DNA from 2 places in the Neisseria sp. CP9 genome. Region 2 is predicted to be linked to the other one. Evidence: riboswitches for the same ligand, from Rfam matches in the RefSeq annotation. Region 2 holds a riboswitch; the other holds the start of a gene.

Region 1 (15,816 bases), 750 kb from region 2:
CACAGCAGCGTCGAACTCGCCTACGACGAACTCGACCGCCTCATTGGCGAAACCACCGTCCACAACGGCCAAAGCGCCACCGTAGGCTACCGATTAGAAAACCAACTCGTCCGCGCCGAAATCAAAAAGCCCGCCGGAAACACCGAAATCTGGACATACGCCTACGACCCGTTCGGCAGACGCCTCTCCAAAGAACGCCAAGACAAACTCGCCTGGACGAGTACCGAACCGAAACGTACCCACTTCGTCTGGGACGGCAGCCACCTGTTGCAGGAGTACACCTACAAAGGCTGCTACACCTATATCTACACCGACCAAGACAGCTACGAACCCCTGGCCCAAGTCTTCCACAACAACCAAGACGAAGCGCAATACCTCGCCTATTTCCACAACGACCAAGTCGGCATTCCGAAAGAGATGACCGACATCCACGGCAATCTCTTATGGTACGGCGAATACACCGCTTGGGGTCGTCTGAAAAAGGATGAGAGGGTTTACAAGAACGCGCATCAGCCGTTCAGATTGCAGAACCAATACTTCGATGAAGAAACCGGGCTGCATTACAACCTGATGCGGTATTACGAGCCAGAGGCCGGGCGGTTTGTGAATCAGGACCCGATTGGGTTGTTGGGTGGGGAGAATCTGTATCAGTTTGCGCCGAATACTCAGATTTGGATTGATGTTTGGGGTTTAACACGGCATATTATCTATCAAGCACTAGATTTAGATAATCCAGAAAAAATATATACAGGGAGAACAAGAGGAGCAGATAATATGTCAGTAGAAACAATTTTAGCTAATAGAAAACGTAGCCATCACCGAAACTTAGGTCCTATGACAGCAGTTTTTGAAACAAGTTCCTATAGGGCTATAAGAGGAGCAGAACATTATTTTCTCCAAGATGCGAGAGCAAAAGGTATTGCAACAGATCAGATAGAGGCTATTACGACCCGTTGGGCAACCGCATCCGCACCATCCTGCCCGACGGCCGCCAGATCGATTACCTGTACTACGGCAGCGGACACCTGCACCAAATCAGCCTCGACGGCGAAGTCGTCAGCGACATCGAACGCGACAAACTGCACCGAGAAATCCAAAGGACGCAGGGCGGCATCAGCAGCCTATACGACTACGACCCCATGGGTCGTCTGAAAAGTCAGCGTACCGTTTGGAACGGCACACCAACACCCCGCGGCAAACAAAGCCCGTTGGCCGGCGGCGCCGTCAACCGCCGCTACGCCTACGACAAAGCCGGCAACCTGATCCAAAGCACCGACCAAAGAAGCGGTGTCCTCAATTACGTTTACGACAAAATCGGACGCATTCAAGAAGCCCGCAACAGCCAAACCGGCCGCAGCGAAACCTTCGCCTTCGACCCCGCCCACAACATCCTCGACATCCCGACATCTACTCCCTCTCCCGTGGGAGAGGGCCGGGGAGAGGGCAAAACGACCGCCCCGATTTCAGACGACCCCAAAACTCAAGGACGTTTCGATATCTTTGTAAAACTGCTCTTCAGCTCATCAGCCAAACCACCAAATGCACCATGCTCGGGCCGATGATGACCATAAACAACCCCGCCAAAATCATGGTCAGGCTCGCCATCACGCCTTCGGTTTCGTGGCGTTGTCCGGCGCGGGAAGTGCCGAAGCCGTGGGCGGCGTTGCCCAGTGCGACACCGTTGGCAGTATGGAAACGGATGCGTGTAAACGCTAAAAACAAATCGCCGAATATCATGCCTACGAAGCCGGTGATGATGGTGAACAGCGACACCAGCGATGCCGAACCGTGGATTTCACTTGCCAACACGACGGCAAACGGCGTGGAAATCGAGCGCGCCATCAGGCTGTTGGTGACTTCACTGTCGAAGTGGAACATATTGCCCATCAAAAACGCGCTGGCAACGCCGACAAACATGCCGACCAAAATCGCTATCGACAGGATGGGAAGCTGGCGGCGGATGACTTCGCGGTTTTCATAAATCGGGATGGCGAAGGCGACCGTTACCGGCGTGAGCAGGAAAACGATGCCTTGCGTGTATTTGTGGTAAGTATCGTAGGAAATGCCTAAAAGCAGCATCAGGATGATGGTGCTGACCGAAACGGTAACAACGGGCGAGAAAATCATCAGCGGTTTTTTACGGTAGATTTTTTTCGCCACGAAATAGGCGAAACAGGTCCAAGCGAAGCAGGCGAGCGCGGCATAATCCATTTTGATTCCCTATCAGGCGTGCAGTTTTTTATACAGGCGGCGTTTCCAGCGGTAGCAGAAATTCAGCGTCAACGCCGTGCTGATCATCACCAGCGCAGTGCCGACCGCAATCGTCAGCACCAGCCGCCAACCTTCGGAAAGAAGCAAATCACGGTATTGCAATACGGATACCATAATCGGGATAAAGAAAAACACCAACTCGCCCAACACCCATTTCGCGCCGCGCTCGACCATGCCGGTTTTAATCACGCCCAAACCCAGCAGCGCAAGCATTAAAAACAGCCCCAATACGCCCGAAGAAACAGGCAGATGGGCAAAGCGCACCATCAAATCCGACACCAGCCAAACCAAGCCGACCACGGCAAGCTGCAAGGTCGTCTGAAAAAATCGCGTCAGCGTATCCATAAGGTTCATCAATCTGTAATTCAAAACGAAGGCTTGATTATAAGGACGCGGTTTACGCATAATATGAATTATCTGCACTAAAATCATGCCCAAGAGGAATAATGGACTTCAAAAGCCTGCACTGTTTCGCCGAACTCGTGCGCCTGCAAAGTTTCTCCGCCGCCGCATCCGCGCTCAACCTGACCCAGCCCACCGTCAGCAAAACCATACAGGCATTGGAAGAAGAACTGGGCGTACCGCTGCTGGTTAAAGAGAACGGCCGCAAAAAACGACAAGTCGCCACCACGCCCATCGGCGAAGAAGTGTACCGCCATGCGCTGAACCTCCTGCACGAACGCGACCTGCTGCTCGCCCGCATCGACAGCTACCGCCACATCAAAAGCGGCACGCTGCGGCTGGGTTTGGCACTGCTCGGCAGCGACCTGCTCAGCAACGCCCTGTTCCGTTTCCGCCGCCAATGGCCGGGCATCGAACTGACCTTCCTCGAACAAGGTTCGCTCGCCATCGAACAATCCCTGCGCAACAACGAACTCGACGCCGGACAACTGCTCGCCCCCGTCCACGAAGACTTCGACAGCATTACCCTGTGCGACTACCCGCTCGTCGTCCTTATGCCGCGCGCCCAAGCCCGCCACGCCGCCCTCGGCCTCAAAAGCCTGCAACACGAACCGTTTATCCTCTTCGGCTCAGGATTTTCCCTTAACGAAACCATCCAAACCGCCTGCCGCAGCCAAGGCTTCACGCCCAACGTCGTCTGCCGCACCGGACAATGGGACCTGCTCGCCGACATGGTGGCGCACCATATGGGCATCGCCCTTCTGCCCGAATACTACGCCCGCAAAATCAATCCCGACACCTTCGCCGCCGTCCCGCTGACCGAACCCGAAATCCGCTGGCAACTGACCATGGCGTGGAAAAAACACCAGCGTCCCACTCCCGCGCTCAGGGCTTGGCTGGACATCGTCAGGGAAGAGTTCAGGAAATAGAAAAAGGTCGTCTGAAAACGGTTTTCAGACGACCTTTCTATCAACTGTAAATCTCAGCCCCTTTCTTCACAAACTCGACCGCTTTTTCCTCCATACCCTGCCGCTGGGCTTTTTGCTTGTCGGCGTAGTCGCGTACTTCCTGCGTGATTTTCATCGAGCAGAATTTGGGGCCGCACATCGAGCAGAAGTGGGCGATTTTCGCGCCTTCGGCGGGCAGGGTTTCGTCGTGGAAGCTCTCGGCGCGTTCGGGGTCGAGGCTGAGGCGGAATTGGTCGCGCCAGCGGAACTCGAAACGTGCCTTGCTCAGGGCGTTGTCGCGCAACTGTGCGCCCGGCCAGCCTTTGGCGAGGTCGGCGGCGTGGGCGGCGAGTTTGTAGGTGATGATGCCGGTACGCACGTCTTCTTTGTCGGGCAGGCCGAGATGCTCTTTCGGGGTAACGTAGCAGAGCATGGCTGTGCCGTACCAGCCGATATTGGTTGCGCCTATGCCCGAGGTGATGTGGTCGTAGCCGGGGGCGATGTCGGTAACGAGCGGGCCGAGTGTGTAGAAAGGTGCTTCAAAGCAGTGTTGCAGCTCTTCGGTCATGTTTTCTTTGACGCGTTGCAGCGGCACATGGCCGGGGCCTTCGATCATGACTTGTACGTCGTGTTTCCATGCTTTGCCGGTCAATTCGCCCAAGGTGTGCAATTCGGCGAACTGCGCTTCGTCGTTGGCATCGGCAATGCAGCCGGGGCGCAGGCCGTCGCCGAGGCTGAACGATACGTCGTAGGCTTTCATGATTTCGCAGATTTCGTCGAAATGCGTGTAGAGGAAGTTTTCCTGATGATGGGCGAGACACCATTTCGCCATGATGGAACCGCCGCGCGATACGATGCCGGTGAGGCGGTTGGCGGTAATCGGCACATAACGCAGCAACACGCCTGCGTGTATGGTGAAATAGTCCACGCCTTGTTCCGCCTGCTCGATTAAGGTGTCGCGGAACAAATCCCAAGTCAAATCTTCGGCAATGCCGCCGGTTTTTTCCAAAGCCTGATAGATGGGCACGGTACCGATGGGGACGGGCGCGTTGCGGATAATCCATTCGCGCGTTTCGTGGATATGCGCGCCGGTGGACAAATCCATAATCGTGTCCGCGCCCCAACGCAGCGACCACACCATTTTTTCGACTTCTTCGGTCAGGCTGGAGGTTACGGCGGAGTTGCCCAAATTGCCGTTAATTTTGACGCGGAAGTTGCGGCCGATAATCATCGGCTCGAGTTCGGGGTGGTTGATGTTGGCGGGGATAATCGCGCGTCCCGCGGCGATTTCTCGGCGCACGAATTCGGGCGTGATTTGGTCGGGGTGGGGCGGGATGTTCGCGCCAAAACTTTGCCCTGCGTGCTGTTTCAAGAGCTTGGCGTATTCAGGCCGTCTGAAAAGTTCGTCCAGCTTCATGCGTTCGCGTATGGCGGCAAACTCCATTTCGGGCGTGATGATGCCGCGACGCGCATAGTGAAGCTGGGTTACGTTGCTGCCGCTTTTCGCACGGCGCGGGCGGGTGATTTGGTTGAAACGCAAATGGGTGGTTTGCGGGTCGTGCGCGCGTTCGATGCCGTATTCGCTGGAGAGCTTGGGCAGGATTTCGGTATCGCCGCGTTCGTCCAGCCATGCGGTGCGGACGTGCGGCAAACCTTGTTTCAGGTCGATGTGTGCCGCCGGATCGCCGTATACGCCGCTGGTGTCATAGACGGGAATCGGCGGGTTGGCTTCCGTGCCTTGCGCCGTGTAGGTGTCGTCCTGACGGATTTCGCGCAAAGGCACGCGGATGTCGTTGCGGCTGCCTTGCAGATACACGCGCTCCGAGTTCGGATATTTGAAGCGAATGCCGATGTCTTCGCTCAAGTCGGCAAGCTCGCGCGCTTCGTTGCCGGAAGTTTTGGCGGTTTTCTTTGGCGTAGTCATAAAAATGCTCCTGTTTTCTCGTTTGAAAAGAAGAAACAGGAGCGTTTTGCTTTTTCAGACGACCTTAATATCAAAAAAGGCCGTCTGAAAGACAGAATCCGTGAAAACTCCCCACGCAGGTATTATCCCGATCGGGTGTAAAGGGTATTTCTCAGCCGCCAGAACATCAGGCAGCACCCCTGTTTCGTTAGAGGAGGATTATAAACCACGATACGCATTTGTTGTAAATTATAGTGGATTAACTTTAAACCAGTACGGCGTTGCCTCGCCTTAGCTCAAAGAGAACGATTCTCTAAGGTGCTGAAGCACCAAGTGAATCGGTTCCGTACTATCTGTACTGTCTGCGGCTTCGTCGCCTTGTCCTGATTTAAAGTTAATCCACTATAACTTCATTCCTTCATGTGTTTGAAAAGAAGGCGAGACGGCGAAAAGCAAACCCATATCCTGCCGCTTCGTCAAATTTTTCATGATTTTAGGTATCGGTTGAGGGCTGATTTCTCTATAATCTTTTTCCGTTTTTTATAACTATATACGTCGTCTGAAAATGTCTGAAACCATTCAAAACCGCAAAATCAAATTCGCCTTAGTCGGCTGCGGCCGTATTTCCAACAACCATTTCGGCTCGTTTGAAGTATTGCAAGAAGATTGCGAACTCGTTGCCGTGTGCGACATCGATCCTGCCGCGCTTGAGGCGGCGGTCAAGCACACCGGTGCGAAAGGCTATGCCCGCTATACCGACATGCTTGCCGAAACCGATGCCGACGTAATCGTCATCACCACGCCTTCCGGCTTGCATCCCGAACAGGCAGTTGAGGCATTGGAAGCGGGTTTTCACGTTGTCACCGAAAAACCGATGGCTACCTGCTTTACTGACGGCGAACTTATGGTTCAAGCTGCTGATAAAGCGGGCAAACGCTTGTTTGTCGTGAAACAAAACCGCCTCAATGCCACGCTGCAACTGCTCAAACGCGCGGTCGCAGAACAACGCTTCGGCAAAATCTATATGGTGCATTTGAATGTTTTTTGGACGCGCCCGCAGTCGTATTACGAGCAAGGAGGCGGTTGGCGTGGCACTTGGAAGCTGGACGGTGGCGCGTTCATGAACCAAGCCAGCCACTACGTCGATTTGATGGAATGGCTCATCGGCCCGGTGGCGGAAGTGCAGGCGATGATTGCGACCCACCGCAAAATTGAAGCCGAAGACACAGGCGTGATGAACCTCCGTTGGCGCGATGGCACACTCGGTTCGATGGCAGTGACCATGTGTACTTACCCGAAAAACCTCGAAGGCTCGATTACCATTTTGGGCGAAACCGGCACGGTACGCATCGGCGGCATGGCGGTGAACGAAATTCAGGAATGGAATTTTGCCGACGAGCGCGATTACGACGAACAGGTCAAAACCGCCAATTACGAAACCACGTCGGTGTACGGTTTCGGGCATCCGCTGTATTATCGGAATGTTGTCGATGTGTTGCGCGGCAAGGCCGAGCCTGTTGTCGACGGGCGCGAAGGCTTGAAATCGCTGGAGCTGATTAACGCCGCCTACCTTTCTGCACACAACCGTCAAACGGTTTCGCTGCCGGTGGCGCTGCAAACGTTGCGAACGTTTGACCATTCTGATTGTCCGAAAGGAAGCCCCTTTCATACTCAATCAAAGGAATCATCATGATACTGACCCGCGAACAAGCCCTCGAAATTTTCAAACGCCGCGTTTCCGTTCGCTACTACGATCCCGCGCGCAAAATCAGTGCCGAAGATTTTGCCGCCGTCCTTGATTTCGGCCGCCTTTCGCCCAGCTCCGTCGGCTGCGAGCCGTGGCAGTTTGTGGTTGTGCAGAACACGGCATTGCGCGAAAAAATCAAACCCTTCGCTTGGGGGATGCAGGCTTCCATTTCGGATGCCAGCCACGTCGTTTTCCTGTTGGCACGAAAACACGCCCGCTACGACAGCCCTGCTTTTGAAGAACTGATGGACAGACGCGGTCTGAGCGCCGAAGAGAGGGAGGGCGCATTTGAACGCTACCGCCGTTTCCAAACCCACGATATGCCCATCGCCGACGACGAACGCGCCTTGTTTGACTGGGCAAGCAAGCAAACCTACATCGCGCTGGGCAATATGCTCACCGGCGCGGCGATGCTTGGCATCGATTCTTGCGCTATCGAAGGCATGGAGTATGCCGAAGTGGAAAAAATCCTTGCCGAAGCCGGATTGCTCGATCCTGAGAATTACGGCTTATCCGTCGCCGCAACCTTCGGCTACCGTGTGCGCGACATTACCCCGAAACCGCGCCGCGATGCGTCGGAAACAGTGATTTGGGCGGAGTAGGGCGCGTAGCCGGATTTCAATGAAATAGGTCCTTGGATTCGGATTTCAAGTGCAACACTAGTGTATCAGTGGTTTGAACAGATTCAAGAATAAAACACTTGGTGTTTCGTAGCCAAGTGTTTTTCTTGGCCGGTGGTTCAACTCATCTTGAACCCTGCGTATCTCCCGATCACTGATGTTTCGGAAATCGGTTTGTTTGGGGAAATATTGTCGGATGAGTCCGTTGGTGTTCTCATTCAGCCCTTTCTCCCAAGAATGGTAAGGGCGGCAAAAATAAGTCTCCGCTTTCAATGCTTTGGCTATTTTGGTGTGCTGGTAGAACTCTTTGCCGTTATCCATGGTGATGGTGTGGACTCTGGCTTTATGTGCCTTTAATACCCTAATGGCTGCCTAGGCAGTGTCTTCGGCTTTGAGGCTATCCAATTTGCAGATGATGGTGTAGCGGGTAACGCGTTCGACCAAGGTCAATAATGCGCTTTTCTGATCTTTGCCGACGATGGTGTCGGCTTCCCAATCGCCGATGCGGGTTTTCTGGTCGACGATGGCGGGTCGGTTTTCTATGCCGACGCGGTTGGGCACTTTGCCTCTGGTCCATGTGCTGCCGTAGCGTTTGCGGTAGGGTTTGCTGCATATTTTGAGGTGTTGCCACAAAGTGCCGCTGTTGCTTTTGTCTTGGCGGAGGTAGCGGTAAACGGTGCTGTGGTGGAGTGTGATTTGGTGGTGTTTGCGCAGGTAGGCGCATACTTGTTCGGGACTGAGTTTGCGGCGGATAAGGGTGTCGATGTGCTGAATCAGCTGCGAATCGAGCTTATAGGGTTGTCGCTTACGCTGTTTGATAGTCCGGCTTTGCCGTTGTGCTTTTTCGGCGCTGTATTGCTGCCCTTGGGTGCGGTGCCGTCTGATTTCGCGGCTGATGGTGCTTTTGTGGCGGTTAAGCTGTTTGGCGATTTCAGTGACGGTGCAGTAGCGGGACAGGTATTGGATATGGTATCGTTCGTCTTGGGTCAGTTGTGTGTAGCTCATGGCAATCTTTCTTGCAGGAAAGGCCGTATGCTACCTCATACTGGCCTTTTTCTGTTATGGAAAGTTGCACTTCAAATGCGAATCCGCCGTCGTCTGAAAGTGTTGTTTGACTTCGGTGAAGTGACACTTTCAGACGACCTTTTATTTGGTGGGATGATTTTAAAAACGGCGTTATCCGTTGATGTCTTCCAGCGTCCTGCCTTTCGTTTCTTCGCCCAATATCAACACGACGGCGACAATCAGCAGCATAACCAGCGCGAACATCATGAAAATATTGCTGAACCCGCTGCTGCCGCCAATCATCGCGGCAACCGCCATAGGCGCAAGAATGCCGCCCACCCGTCCGATTGCGCCCGCCCAACCGGAGGCGAAGGCACGGAAGCGGAGGGGGTAAAGTTCGGGTGTGTAGGTGTATAAAACGCCCCATGCGCCGAGGTTGAAGAACGACATCAGGCTGCCCCATGCCATGACTTCGGAGGCGCTGCTGCTTTGTCCGAAAAACCACGCGCAGACGGCACAGGCGGCGAGAAAGCTCGCTAAAGTCGCTTTGCGCCCGATTTTTTCCACCAATGCCGCCGCCGCGATGTAGCCGGGCAGTTGCGCGACTATCATCACCAGCACATATTCAAAGGTTTTGACCACCGTGTTGCCTTGTTCGACCAAGAGTTTCGGCAGCCAAGTAAAAATGCCGTAATAAGAAAAGACGATGCCGAACCAAACCAGCCAAAGCATCAGCGTGCGCCGTGCGAAAGGCTGTTGCCATAGTTGTATGAAACGGATGCGCTGTTTTTCCTGTTGCGGCGGTGCTATGGCTGTCGCGGCAGGCGTTATGCCCGCTTCCTTTTCCAAGAGGCTGACCAGCCGGTGCGCTTCGTCCGTTTTGCCTTGCGAGAGCAGGTAGGGTACGGATTCGGGTATGAATTTCAACACCATCGGCACATACAAAATCGGCAGCGCACCGATTAAAAACGCGCTGTGCCAGCCGGTTTGCGGAATAAAGAAATACGACACCAAAGCGGCAGAAAGCCAGCCCAAGCCCCAGAAACTTTCCAGCAATACGATAAAGCGTCCGCGTACTTTCGGCGGCGCATACTCGCTGATCAAGGACACCGCGACGGGAAGCTGTCCGCCCAGTCCGACGCCGACGAAGAAGCGGAAAAATAAAAGCGCGGACAGGTTGGGTGCAAACGCGCATAAACCTGTTGCCACGCTGTACACCGCCATCGTCCCGGCAAAAACGGTTTTCCTGCCGAAGCGGTCGGCAAACCAGCCGCTGATAACCGCGCCCAGTGCCATGCCGACAAAAGAGATGCTGACAATCCAGCCCAATTGCGTAGGCGCAAGCGACCAGTCTTTGCCCAGCTCGGGCAGGATAAACGACACCAGCCCCGTATCCATCGCGTCAAACAGCCAGCCGATGCCGACCAGCACCAAAAGCCTGTAATGAAACTTGCTCGGCGGCAAGTTTTGAAGGCGGGTAAGAATATCCATCGTACTTTCCTTTGCTTTTTTGTTTGGATGTTGTGGGTTAACGTAGAGCCGCTTCTTTTTAAGGCTTGCTGCTTGTATTCATCAGTCAGATGCAGTTCGCCCGATAACGAAAAGGTCGTCTGAAAACCCGCACCCCGTTTTCAGACGACCTGTCTTTATTTTTTCCAATAAGCCGGTGTCAGCAAGATCAACACCGTAAAAATTTCCAAGCGTCCCAGCAGCATGACGGCCGAACACAGCCATTTTTGCACATCGCTCAATACCGCATAGCTGCCCGCCGGTCCGACTTCGCCCAAGCCCGGTCCCGCATTGGTGATACACGCGATGACGGCGGTGAAGGCGGAGATAAACTCCATCCCGCTTGCCATCAGCAAAAAGCTGAACACAATCGTCGTCATGAAATAAATCGAAATAAACGCCATCACTGTCAGCGCCATGCGGTCGGGAATCATGCGTCCGTTGACTTTGACCGTGCGCACCGCTTTCGGGTGCAGCAGAATCATCATCTCGCGCAGGCTGAATTTGAACAAGACCAACGCCCGCACGTTTTTAATGCCGCCGCCCATAGAGCCGGAGCTTGCCAACAGGTTGGACAGGAAAAACATCCACAGCGACACGATCAGCGGCCATTGCGCGAAATCCGTGTTGGAGAAACCGCTTGCCAGTCCGATGGAGACAAAGTTGAAGCTCACAAAACGCAGCGAATCCCCAAAGGTTGCATAAAAATCCTTCTGCCACAGATACACCGCCGACATCAAAATACTGCCTGCCAACAGCGCCAGCAGTACGCGGCATTCCTCGTCCCGCCAATAAGATTTGAGCGAACGTCGTGTCAGTGCCGTGAAATGCGTGGCGAAGTTGATACCGCCCCAGAGCGTGAAAAACATAATCGCCCATTCGACGGTCAGCGAATCAAAATAAGCGATGCTGGCATCGTGTGTCGAAAAACCGCCCAGCGATACCGCCGACATCGCGTGGCAAAGCGCGTCAAACCAGCTCATCCCTGCAAAATGCAGCGTCAAAAAAGCCGCCGTCGTCGTCATCGTATAGAAGAACCACAGCTTTTTTGCCACCTGCGAAATGCGCGGTGCCATCTTGCTTTCTTTGTCCATTCCCGGAATTTCAGCCTTGAAGAGCTGCGTTCCGCCCACGCCCAACATCGGCAGAATCGCTACCGCCAGCACGATGATACCCATGCCGCCCAGCCAGTTGAGCATATGCCGCCAAAAATTTATCGATGGAGCCAGCGTGTCCAAGCTCGTCATGACCGTCGCGCCGGTCGTCGTCAGCCCCGACATCGCCTCAAAAAACGCATCGGTAAAACTGATGCCTGGGATGTGAATATAAATCGGCATTGCCGCCACCAGCGCAAACGCCAGCCACAACATCAAAACCAACGTAAACCCGTCGCGCGGGCGCAGCTCGCGGCGGAAATGGAAGGTCAGCAGCCAAACCGCGCAAGAGGTCAGCGTCGTTGCCAAAGCCGTGTAGGCAAACGCAGGAAACGCGTTGTCCAGAAAAAAATACGACATCAGCGTCGGTACTGCGAGCACCATGGAAAACAGCAGCCCCAGTCTGGACAAAACGTGGACAATAGGAAGGAACTTATACATATCAATCTTAAATAGGGGTCGTCTGAACGGCGTAATATAGTAGATTAACTTTAAACCAGTACGGCGTTGCCTCGCCTTAGATCAAAGAGAACGATTCTCTAAGGTGCTGAAGCACCAAGTGAATCGGTTCCGTACTATCTGTACTGTCGGAGGCTTCGTCGCCTTGTCCTGATTTAAATTTAATCCACTATAGGTTTGAAGTTGCCGTCCATATCTGCCTGAGAAATTCACATTCATGCCGTCAAAAGCGGCCGGGAAACTTTCAGACGACCTGTTTCACAGACCATCCTTAGCAGGCAGGAACAAAAATTCGGTCCGTAATTTTATCAAATTAGGCAAATGGCGTTGTTGATATTTTACAGTCGGAAAAAGCAGGGGGTCGTCTGAAAACGGCAGCTCAATCGACATAGACGGACAAAGCAGGGATAAAATGCCGATCGCTTTTTGCGCCGTTGAGCTTTTCAGACGACCCCTTTTCATATAGTGGATTAACAAAAATCAGGACAAGGCGACGAAGCCGCAGACAGTACAGATAGTACGGAACCGATTCACTTGGTGCTTCAGCACCTTAGAGAATCGTTCTCTTTGAGCTAAGGCGAGGCAACGCCGTACTGGTTTAAAGTTACTCCACTATACTATCCCGCCAGCCACAGCGATACCGTATAAATCACCAGTCCGACCAGACCGCCGACGAGCGTGCCGTTGATGCGGATATATTGCAAATCCTTGCCCACGCTCAATTCCAGTTTTTCCACCATCAGGCGGCTGTCCCAGCCTTTGACTTTGTCCGCGACAAATAAAGCAGCTTTGTCTTTATAGCGCATCACAAAATCCCGAACCAAAAGCGAAATCCGTACATCCGCCCGCCGCATAAATTGCGGGTATGCTTGGGCTTGCGAACGCATATGATTCAGCAGCTTTTCCAGTTGCGCTTGGCACAAAGAGTCTTGTTTTTCCACATCTTCCCGCGCCCAGTCCAGAATGCCGCGCCATAAGGTCATGATTTGACGTTGCAGGGCGGGCGATTGCGCGAGCTGTTTTTTGAATTTGTCCAGGCGGCGGTGCCACAGGCGCGATGTGGTCAGGCGTTCTGTCAGTTCGTCGTATTGCACCAAGAATTGTCGGCGCAGCGCGTTGTCCTGCTTGTCCGCGGTCGCCAAATAGCCGTCTATCCAAGCCAACGCTTTTTCTGCCGCCCAATCATCGACTTTTTCCACCAAGGTCGATTTCACCGCCGCTTTAAGCCTGTCCCAAGTTCCGGGATTGCCGCCTTCGATTTTCGCCGCCCATTCGCGCAGATTCTGCTCCAACATTTCGCGGGTTTCCGGCGTTTTCAGCCAACGCCGAATCTGACGGAGCAGGCTTTCAAACGTTTTTTCGTGCACCCCTTGCGCTTTCAGCAGCCGCAAACCGTCGGCAAGCGTGTTGCCGATTTGTTCGCCGCTGTAACGCTCTTCCAGCAGCATTGCGGTAAAACGCGCCGTCTGTTCCGGTTTGGCGATGGCAAGCAGCGTCGGAATCTGTTTGGAAAGCCACGGCAGCCAATGTGATTTCACGTCTTCGCCGTCCAGCCATTTCAATAATTTATCGCTGGGCTGCGCTTGATAAATGCGCATGGCGATGGGTTTGCCCTGCAAAAAATTATGTTCGATAAATCTTCCCAATTCATCGCCGATACGCGCCTGATTGCGCGGCAGAATCGCGGTATGGGGAATCGGTAGCCCGAGAGGTCGTCTGAAAAGCGCGGTTACGGCAAACCAGTCCGCCAGCGCACCCACCATCGCGGCTTCGGCAAACGCTTTGACAAATCCCAACCAAGGATATTGGCGCACATAAACAGCGGAGGCTGCAAACAGCCCGCACGCCGCAAGCAGCAAGCCCGTCGCCCAACGCCTGCTTTTTGCCAACTTTTTGCGCGCCTCATTTAAGCGGACTTGTTCCGAAAGGGTGTGCATTCCTTGTCCTTTTTTTGAAAATCGGGATTTTTGAGTGGGTGTGTTTGATCAATCGGATTATACGCTGGATTGCCTAATTTTTAATCATTGTATATTTTGGTTGTAAATAGAATAAGTTAGCTGACTTTTCCACAGACTGCACACACAAAGGCAAACACAGTATGTGACTAAACCGACAAACTGCCCATTTTTTAAGCACTATATTTTTTTATTTGATTATCAAAAGGTAATAGAACTTATTCACAGGCTGTTCACATCGTTCGGCAAAGAAATTGTGTATAGCGGCGAAGATAGTCAATTAAAGGGTAGGGCGTGCGGACGGATGGTGTGGATGGTTTGCAGTATTCCTTGCCGGACCGTATTCAGACGACCTTTACTTTACCGTGTCCCGTTACTACAATCACTATTTTAATCCAATAAAACCAGCCCCAAGGAGCGCATTATGAACGCCTCGCAATTAATCAGCAGCCTGACCCAAACCGTCGGCGAAAAATACATCATCACCGACCCCGCGAAAACCGAACAATACCGCCAAGGCTACCGTTTCGGCGAAGGCAAGGCGTTGGCGGTGGTGCGCCCCGGAACTATTCTGGAAATGTGGAAAATTTTGCAGGCCTGCGTCGAAGCGGACGTGATTGTGATTACGCAGGCTGCGAATACCGGTTTGACAGGCGGCTCGACCCCCGACGGCAACGATTACGACCGTGACATCGTGATTGTAAACACCATGCGGATGAACATCATCCAAACCATCAACAACAACGAACAAGTCGTCTGCCTGCCCGGTTCGACCCTGAACCAGCTCGAATTGCTGCTGAAACCTTTGGGACGCGAACCGCATTCGGTCATCGGCTCTTCCTGTATCGGCGCATCCGTTTTAGGCGGCGTGTGCAACAACTCTGGCGGCGCATTGGTGCAGCGCGGCCCTGCCTACACAGAAATGGCGCTGTTCGCCCAAATCAACGAAGAGGGCAAACTGGAGCTGGTCAACCATTTGGGCATAGATTTGGGCGACACGCCCGAAGAAATCCTGACCAATCTTCAAGGTCATCATTATCAGAGAAAAGACATCACGCAAGACGCGGGCAAAGGACACGACCACGCCTATTGCGACCATGTCCGCCAAGTGGACGAGCCGACCGCCGCGCGTTTCAATGCCGACCCCGCGCGCCATTACGAAGCGTCCGGCTGCGCGGGCAAACTGATGGTTTTCGCTGTCCGCTTGGACACTTTCCCGCAAGAAAAACAAACCGCCGTGTTCTACATTGGCACCAACGACATCAACGAGCTGACCGACATCCGCCGCGCCGCCTTGGGCGAATTTGAAAGCCTGCCAGTTTCCGGCGAATACATCCATCGCGACGCTTTCGATATTGCCGACGTTTACGGCAAAGACACGTTCTACGTCATCAAAAAATTCGGTACGCACCAACTGCCGAAATTATTTGATTTCAAAGCCAAAGTTGACCGATTCGGCAAAAAAGTCAGCTTCCTGCCTAAACATTTTTCCGACAAGGTCATGCAGTTCGTCAGCAAATACCTGCCTGACCACCTACCTAAATCCATGCGCGATTACCGCGACAAATACGAACACCATTTGATTTTGAAAATGGGCGGAAAAGGCGTCGATGAAGCGCGCGCGTTCCTGAAAGAATATTTTGCACACCACGGCGGCGCGTTTTTCGAATGCAACGCCGAAGAAACCCAAGCCGCCATGCTGCACCGTTTTGCCGTCGCTTCCGCCGCCATCCGCTACCGCGCCGTGTATGACGACGAAGTGGAAGACTTGGTCGCGCTGGACATCGCCCTGCGCCGAGACGACCGCGACTGGTTTGAAAAACTGCCGTCGGAAATCGACAATA
Region 2 (15,816 bases):
TTGACGGGGTCGCCGCTGCGGGAAACGGCGGTGTTCAACAATACGCCGTCAAAACCCCATTCCATCACTTGCGCCGCCTGCGAGGGCAAACCCAAGCCCGCGTCGATAATCAGCGGCGTGTCGGGCAGGCGTTCGCGCAGAACTTTCAGCGCGTAGGCGTGAACCGTGCCCAAACCCGTGCCAATCGGCGCCGCCCACGGCATCAACGCCTGACAGCCCGCGTCAAGCAGGCGGCGGCAGGCGATCAGGTCTTCGGTGCAATAAGGCAGCACTTTGAAGCCGTCTTTAATCAGGATTTCCGCTGCTTCGACGAGTTGGAATACGTCGGGCTGCAAGGTGTCGTCGTCGCCGATGAGCTCGAGTTTGATCCAATCGGTTTCAAACACTTCCCGCGCCATCTGCGCCGTTGTTACCGCTTCCTGCACGCTTTGGCAGCCTGCGGTGTTCGGCAGCACGGGCACGCCGCTTTCTTCCAAAAGCGACCAAAACCCCTGACCGTGTGCCTTGCCGCCGCTTCCCGCGCGGCGCAGCGAGACGGTAATCATCGCGGGTCGGGCGGTTTGGACGGATTGTTTGAGGATTTCGGGGGTCGGGTAGGCAGCCGTGCCGAGCAGCAACCGTGAAGGGAAAGTTTCTCCGTATAGGGTGAGCATGATGGGTTCCTTTGTATAGTGGATTAACTTTAAACCAGTACGGCGTTTTCTCGCCTTGCCGTACTATCTGTACTGTCTGCGGCTTCGTCGCCTTGTCCTGATTTTTGTTAATCCACTATAACGTTATTTTTGGGACAGGGGCCGTCTGAAAAGGCAAAACCGCCTAGCCGCCGACCACCGGCCGCACAATATCGACTTTGTCGTTTTCATTCAAAACCGTTTCCGCATATGCGCCTTTGGCAACAAATCCGGTATTCACGGCGACGGCAAAGGGCTTTTGCGGCGTGGTTTGGGCGATGAGGTCGGCAACGGTTTTGCCGCGAAGTTCGGCGGGTTCGCCGTTTAAGATGATGTTCATAGGTTCTCGATATTTCGTATGTATAGTGGATTAACTTTAAATCAGGACAAGGCGACGAAGCCGCAGACAGTACAGATAGTACGGCAAGGCGAGGCAACGCCGTACTGGTTTAAAGTTAATCCACTATAAGTTTCTTTATTCGCGATGCGCCTGCTCTTGCTTGAACCCGTCGCCCCATTCTTTCAATGCCGTCAGCACGGGGGCAAGCGTTTTGCCGTAGTCGGTCAGGCGGTATTCCACTCGTGGCGGGACTTCGGGATACACGGTGCGCGAAATGATGCCGTCGGCTTCCAATGCGCGCAGTTGGGCGGTCAGCGTGCGCTGCGACACATCGGGCAGGATGCGGCGGATTTGGTTGAAGCGCAGCGTGCCGTCCGTGTGCAGGCGGTAGAGTATCGTGCCTTTCCATTTGCCGCCGATAACGGAAAGCGCGGCTTCCACCGAGCAGCCTTCGGCGCAGTCGTAGCTTGGGTGCGGTGTGCGGGGCATGACAGTATCCTTTATGTAACTATATGAAAAATAAGTGCGTTCTTGTTGATGGTGTACTTCGGGTGCATGATACACGCTTTCAGACGACCTAACAGGAGAACATCATGAAAGCCATCGGTTTCAACCGTCCTTTGCCCGTTTCCAACCCTGAAGCCCTGCTCGACATCGAACTGCCCGAACCCGAATTGCGGCCGCACGATATTTTGGTTGCCGTGCAGGCGGTTTCGGTGAATCCTGCCGATGTGAAAGTTCGGGCGGCGCATACGCCTGCGGCAGGGCAGTACCGCGTATTGGGTTACGACGCGGCAGGCATCGTTCAGGCAGTCGGCAGCGAAGTGCGGCATTTCAAAGTCGGCGATGAAGTGTATTACGCGGGCGCCATCAACCGCCAAGGTTCGAACGCTCAATTACAGGCGGTGGACGCGCGCATTACCGCCAAAAAACCGCGTTCGCTGGATTTTGCCCAAGCCGCCGCACTGCCATTGACGGCGATTACCGCATGGGAAACGCTGTTCGACCGCTTGGACGTGAACAAACCAGTGGCAGGCGGCGCCAATGCGCTGCTCTTAATCGGCGGTGCAGGCGGGGTCGGCTCGCTTGCCATCCAGTTGCTGAAGAAGCTGACCGGCATCCAGGTCATCGCCACCGCTTCCCGCCCCGAAAGCCGCGCGTGGGTGAAGGAATTGGGGGCGGATTTCGTCATCAACCATCATGAAGACATGGCGGAACAGGTTGCCGCGTTAAATATCGGCGCGCCGTCGTTTGTTTTTTCCACCAACCATACCGACCGCCATCTGCCGCAAATCGTGGAACTCATCGCCCCGCAAGGCAGAATCGCGCTGATTGACGACCCCGAAACGCTGGACGTGAACCCGCTCAAAGGCAAAAGCCTGTCGCTGCATTGGGAATTTATGTTTACCCGCCCGCTGCGCGAAACGGCAGACATCGAACGGCAAGGCGAAATCCTGACCGAAACCGCGCGGCTGGTGGACAAAGGCATCATCCGTCCGACCGCCACCCAAATCCTGCACGGCATCAATGCCGCCAACCTGCGCCGCGCGCATGAGATGCTGGAACGCGGAGATATGATTGGCAAACTGGTGGTGGAAGGCTGGGACAACTGAATCCACCGATTATTTTTACGCCGTTATGCCCGCTTCTGCCTGTATGGCATCCGAAATGACGGCAATCGAATATCCTAATTGAGCAGGTCGTCTGAAATTTGGTTTTCAGACGACCTTATTCATCCCACAAAGCCTGAAACGTTTTAACTACCGCCTCGGGATTTTCCGCTTCAGTAACGGCGCGAACGACGGCGAGTGAGGAAACGCCGGTTGCCAGCACATCTTCGGCGTTGTTCAAATCGATGCCTCCGATGGCGACGACGGGCGTGCCGCCTGCCTGTTTCACATATTCGCGCAGTTTGTCCAAGCCTTGCGGGGCGGTGGGCATTTGCTTGGTCGTGGTCGGGAAAATCGCTCCGCTGGCGACGTAGCTGGGGTGTACGGACAGGGCGCAGTCGAGTTCGGCAACGGAGTGCGTACTCAAACCCAAACGCAAACCGGCGGCGGCGATGGCGGCGAGGTCGGCGGTGTCCATGTCTTCTTGTCCGAGATGCACGCCGTATGCGCCTGCTTCTATCGCCTCGCACCAGTGGTCGTTGATGAAAAGCTGGGTACGGCTGTCTTGACAGGCGGCGACGCAGCGGGCGATTTCACGTTTTAATTCATCGCCGTACAAGGTTTTGCAGCGCAGTTGCACCGTGTCGGCACCTGCTTTGACCATGCGCTCGACCCAATCGGCGGTGGGAACGACAGCGTAGAATTTGAGCGGGGATTTTAGGGGCGGGAAGGTCATGGGGTGTCCTTTTTCATTTCTTACGGAGCAATAGGGGTCGTCTGAAACTCATTTCCTGCGTTTCAACAAGGCTTTTGCTTCGGGATAATCTTTCAAGCGAAACGGGTTGTCGTTCCAAGAGCCGCTTTTCTGTCTTTTGGGTTGTTCGGCAAGTGTGCTGCGGATATCGTGGCGCAGGTGGGTTTCCAGCGGAAGCGGTGTTTCTTCTCCGACAGGCAGAGCGTAGAGCCGTTTGCCGTCGGCGCCGGCGAGAAAGCGTTCGCCTTCAACGGTGTTGCCTTTGCCGTCAAACAGGACGATTTCGTAATACGGATAGCCTTGAACGGGCTGCGACACGATTTCAAAGCGGTAGGCCGCGCGTTCTTCGGCGGTTTTGTATGGCGAATAGGAAACTGCTGCCAGTCCGACAATCAGGTTTTTGTAGCGGTTGATGCGTTGCAGAATATCGCGTTCGGCGGCGGTGTAGGTAAACGGGTGCGGATAAAATTTGCCGTTTCGTTCGATGTCGGAAGCGGCGCGGCGGGTGTCGCTGGGCGCAACGGTATTGCCGCGTGCGTCCATCATGCCCCAAGTGCCACCCTGTACGGCGGTGTGTTCTTCGTCCACGCGCACTTCTCGACAGTCGTCGCAAAATGCGGCATAGCCATATTCAAACTGTCCTGCCCAATCGTGTTGGGCTGGAGTGACCAAGTTGTCCGCGCGGTCGGCAAAACCGACTTTGCCGTCTTTTGAAACATAGCGGCGTTTGCCTTCCGAAAAATAGTCTGATGCCAAGTCGTACATCATCGGCTGATATAAAAATTCGCCCTGCCGCGAATGCAGGAAAAACGGCGAATAGGCAACTTTGCCCCGAACTTCTCGGCTTTTATCCAGAAACAGTAACTCGTCACCAGTGCTTTCGCCGTGTTCGCAAATAAATTTGCAGTTGTATTGCGCAGGGACGATGATTTTGCCGCTTGTGGTTTTTGCGCCGAATTTGCCGTTTTGTTCGAAATAAATGATTTTTTCGGCAGAACGCGGTTTCAGGTTGTTTGAAATCTTGGGCGCGGCAAGGGCGGCGGAGTGGGCAAGTAAGAGCGCAGGCAGTAAATACAGGGATTTCGGATTCATTGGAAACCTTTCGTCGATGAGCAATATAGGTAGATCGATGACCATACGGCGTTGACGCGCCTTGCTGTATTATATTCATACAGGCTGGTGTCGGGGTGTGCCGCTTTGCTGTAAAACCTATGCCGCGACGTTTTCAGACGACCTCAAACTTATTTTTCAATATACGCCAAACCGCTTTCTTCATCACGTTCGGGCGCGTCTTTTCCATCAAACAGTGCCACTGCCAATTTGACGGCGGCAGCGGTTACGGCGGGGGAAATCATGAAGCCGTGCCGGAAAAGGCCGTTGATTTCAATCAGGCGTCGGGCGCGGCTGTAACGGATTTCGGGGTTGTGGTGGTTGAGCGTGGGGCGCAGTCCGGTGGCGATTTCGAGGATGTCGGCTTCGCCGAAAGCAGGGTGGACGGCATAGAGTGCGGATAAAAGTTCCAACCCTGAACGCACGCTGGCGGGAGCTTGGCTTTCGCTTTCGATTTGGGTCGCGCCGATAACGAAAACGTGGTTTTCTTTCGGGGCGATGTAGAGCGGATAACGCGGATGGAGCAGGCGCACGGGGCGGTTGAGCGTGATTTCGGGCGTGTAAACCCGCGCCACTTCGCCGCGTATGCCGCGCAAGGTGCTGGTGTGCTCGGGGGATTGATTCCACGCGGTTTTTGCGCCGTAGCCGCGGCAGTCGATCAGCCAGTCGTATTGGGCTTGCAGGTCGTCGGGGGCGCATTCGTGTTCACAATGGCAAGGGACGTTCAGCCCGTCCAAAGCGTCGGCAAGTGCAGACAGCATCTGCCGCCCGTCGAGCTGGCCTTCGGTCGGCAGGTAGATGCCGTCTGAAAAACGTCCGCCGAGTTGCGGTTCGCGTTCGGCGATGTCGTCGGCGCGCCAACGGACGATTTCGTCATCCGCTACGCCACCGCGTTTGAGATGGCGGACGAACTCGCCGGATAATGGCTTGTCCTGCCCGTGCCACACGATCAGACTGCCGTTTTCTTGCATCATGGTCGGCGTTTTCAGACGACCTCTGATGCTGCGCCAAAGCGGAATGCTCTGTCTGCCCAGTTTGATAACTTCAGGCGTAGCTTCGACCGCTTCCGCAGCAGGCGCGAGCATGGCGGCGGCAACATAAGCGGCGGCGTTTTCGCCTTTGCACCCGCCTTTGTCAAAGAGGGCAACCGATAAACCTTGTTCTGCAAGTTGTAAGGCAGTCAGACGGCCGCAGAGGCCGCCGCCGAGAATGGCGATACGGGGCATGGTGGATTCCTTTGCAGTATTTGGGCAGTCGGGAGGACGAAAGATAAGACGGAAGCGGAATCCACCGAATGGCGGGAAATGCGGGAAAGGGAACGGAAGCCTGAAAAGGCGTTTGACAGCTTGTTTCCTACGCAGGCATTACCCCGACAGGTTCTACGGATTCCGCTGGCGCGGTCTCAGCTGTTTGCAGGAACAAGCAGCACTCCGACAAGAAGTTTCCAGTTTACATAAAATCAATTGCTTTGGCAAAGTCAGGTCGTCTGAAAAATGGGTTTCTGCGTTTTCAGACGACCTGTTGTAAGGTGTTTTGGGTTGGTTTAGGAAATGGCGTTAGCGAGAAGTGAGTCGGCATGATTGATATATACTGTCGCTGATGAACAAGGGGCTTGGGCGATGAAATTTTTTGCGAAAAGTGCGCCGAAGTAGGTTTATTTAAATCAGGATGAGGTTGTCAGGATAACCATGTTTCAGCTTGCTTATTTTCAAATGGTTGGTGCCGGTAAAGCACGCAATCAGGATGCTTTGTTTGACGGCACGGCGGTGCGTCAGGTCAGGCTGCACAAAACCCGTTTGTCCGAGGCGGACGATGCCGTGCAGCTGGCAGTGGCAGACGGCGTATCCAGCAGCCCCGCCGCGCATCTCGCCAGCCGGTTTTGGTTGGACGCCTTCGTGCGCGAGGGCGATGCAGAAGGGCGTTTCCTGAGAAGGCTGCACGGCAGCTTCTGCGACACGCTTGCCGATGAATATTTCGGCTCGTCCTCGACGTTTGCTTCAGCAATAGTCGAGGCGGACGGTTTGTGCCGCATCTGCAATGTCGGTGACAGTCGCGTTTACCATATATCTGCTGAAGGTCGCTGGCGGCAGGTAAGCCATGACCACACTGTGTTGGCGGATTTAATCGAGCAGGGGGAAGCGCGGGCAGATACAGAATACGCCGATATGTACTATGCTTTGGCGCACTGCCTGATTGCGGATGATGAAGAAACCCATTTTAAAATTTTTACCGATTCTTTGATCTTGCAAAGAGGCGAGGCAGTTTTGGTTTGTTCTGACGGTCTGCACGACGCGCTATCCCATGAACGCTTGGAAACATTATGGAACGCTTCCCCGTCGTTGCCTGATAAGTTGGAAGCCTTACGCCGAGCAGTAAAAAGGGTTCCCTATCATGATGATTGTTCGGTAGCGGTATGTCTGTGGCAAAGATAGCGAACCAATCCTAGGATCGGTTATGCAGTTTCTTGAGAATATTTCAAAGGATTGGGTGTAAAGGGTCGTCTGAAAGATGCTTGGACCAATTTATATATACCGCATCACATATTTCAACCATCTCATCAACGCCGCCAGCAGTATGCCGATCGACAATCCCACCAAGGCTGCCTGCCACGTCCATTTAATCAGTAGCGCGCTGACCAAACCACCGATTGCGCCGCACAGATATTTGTCGCGCCGTTTGAATTCCATCGTCTGCTCGGCTAAATCTTCTTCGATAAACCAAATTGCGAAGAGCGTAGCCAATGCTAAACAGAAGCCGATAATAGGGAGCCAAGGCGTATCAATGTGGCCAAGGGCTTTATCCAGAATCATATCCCCGCCGAATAACAGTCCGAGAATAATGGAGCCGGTCAGCAATATCACATAGCCCAACATGTTGCCGGTGACGAGCCAGTCAAGAATTCGTTCGCATAGTTTTTTGAGAAACTTCATGGGTGGTCTGTTGTTGGGTTGGATGGGAAAGTATAGTGGATTAAATTTAAACCAGTACGGCGTTGCCTCGCCTTGCCGTACTATTTGTACTGTCTGCGGCTTTGTCGCCTTGTCCTGATTTAAATTTAATCCACTATAATCAGCCCGAAATAGGCTGCCCGCGCATAGCGGAATTTACGGTGCAGCGTACCGAAGCTTTGTTCCACCACATAACGGGTCTTCGATAAATAGCGGTTACGTTTGGTTTGCGCTTCCGTCAGCGGACGGTTGCGGTGGGCTTTGCGCATAATGCCGTCCAACAACCGATGCTCTTTCAGGTGTTGCCGGTTTTCCGTACTGTCGTAGCCTTTGTCGGCATAGACGGTCGTGCCTTCGGCAATACCCTCCAACAAAGGGGACAGATGGTTGCGCTCATGGGTATTGGCGGGGGTAATGTGCAGTTTCTCGATATAGCCTTCCTCATCGGTGCGGGTATGTTGTTTGTAACCGAGTCTGTATAAACCGTTTTTCTTTGTCCAGCGGGCATCGCTGTCTTTACTCGGTGTGGTTTGTCCGCTGACTTGTCCTTCTTCATCGACTTCTATGGCCTGACGCTGTTTGCTGCCGGCGGTCTGAATAATGGTGGCGTCAATGACGGCAGCGGATGCTTTCTCTACTTTTAGGTTTTTTTCGGTCAGTTGGCGGTTAATCAGTTCCAGCAATTCGGACAGGGTGTCGTCTTGCGCCAGCCAGTTGCGGTAGCGGCATAAGGTGCTGTAATCGGGGATGCTCAGTTCGTCAAAACGGCAAAACAGGTTGAAATCGATGCGGGTGATGAGGCTGTGTTCGAGTTCGGGATCGGAGAGGCTGTGCCATTGTCCGAGCAGGACGGCTTTGAACATGGACAACAGGGGATAGGCGGGACGGCCGCGGTGGTCTCTAAGGTAACGGGTTCTTTGACGATTCAGGTACTGCTCGATCGGCTGCCAATCAATCACCTGATCCAACTTCAATAGTGGGAAGCGGTCGATGTGTTTGGCAATCATGGCTTGTGCGGTTTGCTGGAAGAAGGTGCTCATGGAAAATCCCCTAAATGTCTTGGTGGAAATTTAGGGGATTTTGGGGAATTTTGCAAAGGTCTCACATTGAATTTCAAAGCCCCCGGCCAATATCAACCGCACTAAAAAAGGTCGTCTGAAAAACATTTCTGCTTTTCAGACGACCTCTTGCCATATCCAAAATCAAATAGAGAAATCTTCGACCACCGGCGTATAAAGAATACGATCCACCACATCCCGCGTCAGCTTCGGCGAGAACATTTCGATAAAATCGTAGGTATAACCGCGAAGATAAGTATCCGAGCGTACCGCCATCCAAATGGGCGAAGGCTCAAACAGATGCGCCGCATCGACCAATTCCAAATCCGAATCTTTCTCCGGATCAAATGCCATCTTCGCCATCAATCCGACACCAAGCCCCAGTCGGACATAAGTCTTCAACACATCCGTATCCGCTGCCGACAACACCACATCCGGATTATCCAAATGCGCCTTATTAAAAGCACGCGCAATACTGCTGCCCTGATTAAATGCAAATTCGTAAGTAATCAAAGGAAACGAAGCCAAATCCTCAATACTTAAAGGATTCATACATTCCAACAAAGGATGCTCTTTCGGCACGATGACCGCATGGTTCCATTCATCACACGTCAACTTGCTCAGTTCGGGATGATCGTCAATCCGCTCCGTCACAATCGCAATATCCGCCTCGCCATTACTGACCATTTGCGCAATAGCAGCAGGGCTCCCCTGCTTGATCGTCAGATTGACCCTTGGGTAACGCTTCACAAAATCCGCCACAATCAAAGGCAGCGCATAGCGTGCCTGCGTATGCGTCGTCGCAATCGTCAGAGCACCGCTGTCGTGATCGGTAAACTCGCTGCCGATATTCTTAATATTTTGGACATCGCGCAAAATCCGTTCCGAAATTTCCAACACCGCCTTACCCGGTTGGGAAACAGACACCACACGCTTGCCGCTGCGTATAAAAATCTGCACCCCCAGTTCTTCTTCCAAAAGGCGGATTTGCTTGGAAATACCCGGTTGCGAAGTAAATAGCGCATCCGCAGCCTCAGATACATTCAAATTATGGCGGTACACCTCCAATGCATACCGCAATTGCTGTAATTTCATAGGTAGTCCGGTTGTATTGTGTTTGTATGTTTTATACGACAAGCGGCACATAATTTAACATATTTTGCCGGATTTGTCGGATATCCAAAAAACACACAAGGAAGTTTTTGTTTTCAATAAAACTATACATATAAACTATGAAAACCGTCTTTACAGCACGCAAACTCTTGTTGCGTTTCCGCAACTGCAAATAGAAACAGACCCGAATTTCCTGATAAATAAATGACACAAGCTTGATTTTTAGGCATGATTCACCATTAGGAGGCAAGCAGTTTCATGTTTTTATCAAGGCATCGAGTATTGACAGTCTGTGCCATGCTTCTTTATAGTGCAAACTGATATATCCGATTTGCCGCTGTTTTATGCTGCGGCCTGTATATTGGTAATTTGCTGCGGCTGCTTCCTGTATCCGCCGCATAACAATTTTGATGAGGGAATAAAATGACCAAACAGCTGAAATTAAGCGCATTGTTCGTTGCATTGGTTGCTTCAGGCACTGCAATGGCAAGTGAAGCGCACACCAAACACGGCTACACCGTAAGCAGCCAATCTCAAGAAGTCGTCCGTAACAACTACGGCGAGTGCTGGAAAAACAGCTACTTCGACAAAGAAACCCAAGGTCGTGTCGAATGTGGTGACCGCGAAGCGGTAGCCGCAGTTCAACAAGCTCCCGAATACGTTGACGAAACTGTTTCCCTGTCTGCGAAAACCCTGTTCAGCTTCGACAAAGACATCCTGCGTCCTGAAGCTCAAGAAAACCTGAACAGCTTGGCTCAACGCCTGAGCAACGAAAACGTACAAACCGTACGTGTTGAAGGTCACACCGACTTCATGGGTTCTGAAGAGTACAACCAAAACCTGTCTGAGCGTCGTGCTAACGTAGTTGCCAACTACCTGGTTAACCGCGGTGTTCCTTCCAACAAGATCTCCGCAGCCGGCTTGGGCGAATCTCAAGCTCAAATGACTGCTACTTGTGAAGCCGAAGTTTCAAGACTGGGCAAAAAAGTATCTAAAGCCAAAAAACGTTCTGCTCTGATCGCATGTATCGAGCCTGATCGTCGCGTTGACGTGAAAATCCGCAGCGTTGTTACCAAACAAGTTGCTCCGGGTCAAACAATTGAAGGTCAAGGCGAGCGTCCTGCAGTGGATGAAGGTTGGATTCCTTCTCCATACAACGGCGTACACGGCTACGCTAAGCCTTAATCGAAACACCCCAAAAACCCCGCTTCCCAGCGGGGTTTTTATTTTGTCGGATTAACGTTGATACAAAGGTCGTCTGAAAAATCGAGATCTATTTTCTTTGCACTTTGCCACAATCTATCCTTTCAGACGACCTAGATTTTCCTCAAGAATCCTTTTATACCTCTTCTTTTCTCAATCTATCCGATAGAAGCTAAAAATCTCAGTATCAACCCGCCATATATCGCCGTCACCATTTGACACAGATAATAGCCGAATACAAAAAATTAAAAAGCGCACCAAAGCAAAAGGTCGTCTGAAAACCATAAAACCTGTTTTCAGATGACGGCGGATTCGCATTTGAAGTGCAACTTTCCATAACAGAAAAAGGCCAGTATGAGGTAGCATACGGCCTTTCCTGCAAGAAAGATTGCCATGAGCTACACACAACTGACCCAAGACGAACGATACCACATCCAATACCTGTCCCGCCACTGCACCATCGCCGAAATCGCCAAACAGCTTAACCGTCACAAAAGCACCATCAGTCGCGAAATCAAGCGGCACCATACCCAAGGACAGCAATACAGCGCCGATAAAGCGCAACGGCAAAGCCGGCTGACCAAACAGCGCCCGCGAAAACCCTATAAGCTCGATTCGCAGCTGATTCAACACATCGACACCCTTATCCGCCGAAAACTCAGTCCCGAACAAGTATGCGCCTACCTGCGCAAACACCACGGGATCACGCTCCATCACAGCACCGTTTACCGCTACCTCCGCCAAGACAAAAGCAACGGCGGCACTTTGTGGTAACACCTCAAAATATGCAGCAAACCCTACCGCAAACGCTACGGCAGCACATGGACCGGAGGCAAAGTGCCCAACCGCGTCGGCATAGAAAACCGACCCGCTATCGTCGACCAAAAAGCCCGCATCGGCGATTGGGAAGCCGACACCATCGTCGGCAAAGGACAGAAAAGTGCATTACTGACCTTGGTCGAACGCGTTACCCGCTACACCATCATCTGTAAATTGGATAACTTAAAAGCCGAAGACACTGCCCTAGCGGCCATTAGAGTATTAAAGGCACATAAAGCCAGAGTGCACACCATTACCATGGATAACGGCAAAGAGTTCTACCAGCACACCAAAATAGCCAAAGCATTGAAGGCGGAAACCTATTTTTGCCGCCCCTACCATTCTTGGGAGAAAGGGCTGAATGAGAACACCAACGGACTCATCCGACAATATTTCCCCAAGCAAACCGATTTCCGAAACATCAGTGATCGGGAGATACGCAGGGTTCAAGATGAGTTGAACCACCGGCCAAGAAAAACACTTGGCTACGAAACGCCAAGTGTTTTATTCTTGAATCTGTTCAAACCACTGATACACTAGTGTTGCACTTGAAATCCGAATCCAAGGACCTTTATTTGCAATACCGTTTACCGGAAGATTATTTCTTCGAGCCGACGAATGCGCCTACCGTATTGCCGCTAGAGAATCCGCCTGCAACTTCCGCTGCATTTTTGCCAAAGAAACCGCCTTTGACTTGGGTCGCACCGGATTGTTCAAACTTGTTGCCGCTAATTTGGGCATTAACAGCAATGTTGTCGCCAAATTTAGCATCACGAGAGATAGTGCCTGTTAATTTTTTACTGTCAAAATTGGCAGTCAACTCTGTGCGGGTAATATCGTAATTTGCGCCGCTATGCATAGAGGCAACGCTGGTGCTGTAATGAACTTGTCCTTTAGGCAGCTCGGCTGCGGGCGTAAAGTGTCCGCTGAAGAAAGCTTGTTTTTTGCCGTTAACTTCCAACACGCCGGCAGTAGCGTTTGCTGAAGCGGTATTGACCAAGAATTTCTGTACGGATTTCGGCTCGCCGGATGCAATTCCTGAAATGAAACCAGGAACTTTGCCTTTCCAATTATTCAAAGAAATACCGCCGCTTTGGGTCAAGTCGAAATCCACACCGTCAACGCGGATGTGTTTGATATTGCTATTATCGATGGCAATGCTGTTACCGCCAACTGTTTGCTGTGCAGCGGTAGGAACCGCCGGAGTAGCAGGAGTTTTAGGAGCAGTAGGCGTTTTACCCGTCTCAGGTTTTGCAGGAGTTGTCGTTGATGGGGGAGTTGCAGGCTTCTGCGACGTTGATGGGTTGCTTGGACCTGCGTTAGGCGTAGATTGTGAAGAAGGAGTGGAATTTCCACCACCGCCCCCACCTCCGCAGGCAGCCAAAGTTGCTGTACAAATCAATGCAAGTACTTTTTTCATGTCGTATCATCCTTTTTTAAATTGAATCTCGAAGTTTCTGTATTCGGGAACAAGTCTTGATTGTGCTTGCGATGCACCTGAATCAATGACTTAGACATTTTATACTAAAAAGATAAGCCAACCCATATGCAATAGTTAATTCAAGTAAATTTATAAACAAAATATAACTAAACTATAACCAAGCTAACAATTCATTAGCAGGAAACGCATCAAACCAACCCACTTTTTCAGACGACCTGCATTTTCCTCATGAATCCTTTATAATCTCTTCCTTTATAAATCAATATCTTTCGAAAGAAGCAAAATGTCCGATTTCCGTCAAGATTTCCTCAAGTTTGCGCTGGCGCAGAATGTATTGAAATTCGGTGAATTCACGACCAAGGCAGGCCGTCAGTCGCCTTATTTTTTCAACGCCGGACTGTTTAACGACGGCGCATCGACGCTGCAACTGGCGAAGTTTTATGCGCAGGCGATTATCGAGAGCGGCGTAAAATTCGACATGCTGTTCGGCCCGGCTTACAAAGGCATTATTTTGGCGGCGGCGACGGCGATGATGCTGGCGGAAAAAGGCGTGAACGTGCCGTTTGCCTACAACCGCAAAGAAGCGAAAGACCACGGCGAAGGCGGCGTGTTGGTCGGTGCGCCGCTCAAAGGCCGCGTATTGATTATCGACGACGTGATTTCTGCGGGAACATCTGTGCGCGAATCGGTCAAACTGATTGAAGCGGAAGGCGCAACGCCCGCCGCCGTCGCCATCGCGCTCGACCGCATGGAAAAAGGCACGGGCGAATTGTCCGCCGTTCAGGAAGTGGAAAAACAATACGGCCTGCCCGTTGTCGCCATTGCCAATCTGAACGACTTGTTCACACTCCTGCAAAACAATGCGGAATTCGGCGGCTTCCTCGAGCCGGTCAGAGCCTACCGCGAACGCTACGGCGTTGCCTAAAATCCGATAAACAAAAGGTCGTCAGGTTGTCTGAAAACGGACAAACCCTTTTTCAGATGACCCAACCCGATCAAACACACATTAAAACAACACATCCCACACTTTACACGGAAAACCCCTATGCCCGCCTGTATCTGCCCACACTGCAAAACCTCACTTTGGGTCAAAGACACCCAGCTCAACGTCGCACAAGGCTTTGTCGTTTGCAATAAATGCGAAGGTCTGTTCAAAGCCAAAGACAGCCTGGCGCCGTCTTCCGCCCCCGCCAATCCCGACACGCTGCCCAACGCCGTTACCGACGTCCGCCTCGTACACGACATGGGCGGCAACATCCGCAACCGCAAACAACTCTCCCGCCACGAAATCGCCAGCCTGCTCGACAGCGCCGAACGCGCCAAAAAGGCCAAAGAAGAGGCGGCACGGCGTGCCGAAGATGAAAAACGTCGGACTGAAGAATTCCAAGCCTTGATGGCTGCCGCTGCCAAACCTGCCAAATCCGAAGAAGGCTTCAACTGGACGCTGGCGGTACTGGTCGCGCTGACCGTCCTCATCATGCAGCTTTTCTATCTGGTCTTGCTATGAACACATCTCCGGGCTTTGTCGCCGATTTTCGCGAAGCCGCGCCCTATATCCACTACCTGCGCGGCAAAACACTGGTTATCGGCATCACCGACAGCCTGCTCGAAGGCGACACCCTGAACCGGCTCGCCGCCGATTTCCATCTGCTCGCCGGCTTGGGCGTGCGTCTCGTATTGGTACACGGTACGCGCCATTTCCTCAACCGCCTCGCCGCCGACAGACAATTCGTTCCGCAATACCACCGCAACCGCCGCATTACCGACGACGCCACCCTGCGCGACGCCAAGCAGGCGGTCGGCATGATACGCAGCGACATCGAAGCCGCCCTGTGCAGCAGCGCATCCGCCCCCTTGCGCAACAAACCGATTCCCACCGCTTCGGGCAATTTCCTCACCGCCCGTCCGCTCGGCGTCATTGACGGCATAGACATGGGCTACACCGGCATCGTCCGCAAAACCGATACCGACTCCATCAACCGCCGCCTTGACGACGGCGCTATTGTCCTCATCAGCCCGCTCGGACACTCCTACGGCGGCAAAACCTTCAATCTCAGCATGAGCGAAGCCGCCGAAGCCGTTGCCGTCGCCCTTCAAGCCGAAAAACTCGTGTACCTGACCGAAGAAGCCGGCATTTGCAACGCCGACGGCGTCCTCATGTCCACCCTGTCCTCAGGCGAAGTCCGCCACCTGATAGAAACCGTAAACAACGTTCCCGTGCGCCTGCTCCAAGCCGCCGTCAACGCCGTCGAAAACGGCGTCAGCCGCGTGCAAATCCTCAGCGGGCGCGAAGACGGCGGACTGTTGCGCGAACTCTTCACCCGCGAAGGCTGCGGTACCGCCATCGCCCGCGATGCCTTCGTCTCCATCCGTCAAGCCCACAGCCGCGACATCCCCCGCATCATCGCCCTGATACGCCCGCTGGAAGAACAAGGCATCCTGTTGCACCGCAGCCGCGAATATCTCGAAAACCACATCTCCGGTTTCTCCGTCCTCGAACACGACCGCAACATCTACGGTTGCGTCGCCCTCAAAACTTTCGACGATCCCGAAATCGGCGAACTCGCCTGCCTCGTCGTCTCCCCCGAAGCCCGCGACGGCGGCTACGGCGAAATGCTGCTCGACCACCTCTTCCAAAAAGCCCGCGCCATGGGTATCCGCCGCCTGTTCGCCCTCTCCACCCACACAGGCGAATGGTTTGCCGAACGCGGTTTTCAGACGACCTCTCCCGACGCATTACCCGAAGAAC

The links. Region 2 has a riboswitch for thiamine pyrophosphate ahead of ACMYUL_RS03445 (FAD-dependent oxidoreductase). Riboswitches for the same ligand answer to the same signal wherever they lie in the genome.
Region 1: linked by a shared signal. The riboswitch ahead of thiC (phosphomethylpyrimidine synthase ThiC) and the one ahead of ACMYUL_RS03445 (FAD-dependent oxidoreductase) in region 2 are both predicted to bind thiamine pyrophosphate.

What each region holds. Positions count from the first base shown of each region.
Region 1 covers NZ_CP180502.1:2,990,795-3,006,610, reverse strand. Annotated here, with positions in the region: partial or broken gene ACMYUL_RS14610 (RHS repeat domain-containing protein) at 1-696, shown strand, start outside; partial or broken gene ACMYUL_RS14605 (RHS repeat protein) at 1,113-1,490, shown strand; gene ACMYUL_RS14600 (LrgB family protein) at 1,516-2,211, opposite strand; gene ACMYUL_RS14595 (CidA/LrgA family protein) at 2,224-2,703, opposite strand; gene ACMYUL_RS14590 (LysR family transcriptional regulator) at 2,718-3,602, shown strand; gene thiC (phosphomethylpyrimidine synthase ThiC) at 3,643-5,544, opposite strand; TPP riboswitch at 5,636-5,735, opposite strand; gene ACMYUL_RS14580 (Gfo/Idh/MocA family protein) at 6,089-7,216, shown strand; gene ACMYUL_RS14575 (NAD(P)H-dependent oxidoreductase) at 7,210-7,872, shown strand; partial or broken gene ACMYUL_RS14570 (IS30 family transposase) at 7,930-8,895, opposite strand; gene ACMYUL_RS14565 (MFS transporter) at 9,067-10,386, opposite strand; gene ACMYUL_RS14560 (TrkH family potassium uptake protein) at 10,542-11,999, opposite strand; gene ACMYUL_RS14555 (DUF445 domain-containing protein) at 12,635-13,954, opposite strand; gene dld (D-lactate dehydrogenase) at 14,397-15,816, shown strand, end outside.
Region 2 covers NZ_CP180502.1:728,773-744,588, reverse strand. Annotated here, with positions in the region: gene ACMYUL_RS03475 (thiazole synthase) at 1-653, opposite strand, end outside; gene thiS (sulfur carrier protein ThiS) at 817-1,011, opposite strand; gene ACMYUL_RS03465 (winged helix-turn-helix transcriptional regulator) at 1,147-1,500, opposite strand; gene ACMYUL_RS03460 (zinc-binding alcohol dehydrogenase family protein) at 1,605-2,624, shown strand; gene thiE (thiamine phosphate synthase) at 2,740-3,357, opposite strand; gene ACMYUL_RS03450 (WG repeat-containing protein) at 3,406-4,467, opposite strand; gene ACMYUL_RS03445 (FAD-dependent oxidoreductase) at 4,617-5,711, opposite strand; TPP riboswitch at 5,819-5,928, opposite strand; gene ACMYUL_RS03440 (PP2C family protein-serine/threonine phosphatase) at 6,174-6,917, shown strand; gene ACMYUL_RS03435 (hypothetical protein) at 7,008-7,415, opposite strand; partial or broken gene ACMYUL_RS03430 (IS5 family transposase) at 7,547-8,473, opposite strand; gene ACMYUL_RS03425 (CysB family HTH-type transcriptional regulator) at 8,636-9,586, opposite strand; gene ACMYUL_RS03420 (OmpA family protein) at 10,028-10,789, shown strand; partial or broken gene ACMYUL_RS03415 (IS30 family transposase) at 11,201-12,166, shown strand; gene ACMYUL_RS03410 (transferrin-binding protein-like solute binding protein) at 12,225-13,046, opposite strand; gene pyrE (orotate phosphoribosyltransferase) at 13,351-13,992, shown strand; gene ACMYUL_RS03400 (MJ0042-type zinc finger domain-containing protein) at 14,113-14,574, shown strand; gene argA (amino-acid N-acetyltransferase) at 14,571-15,816, shown strand, end outside.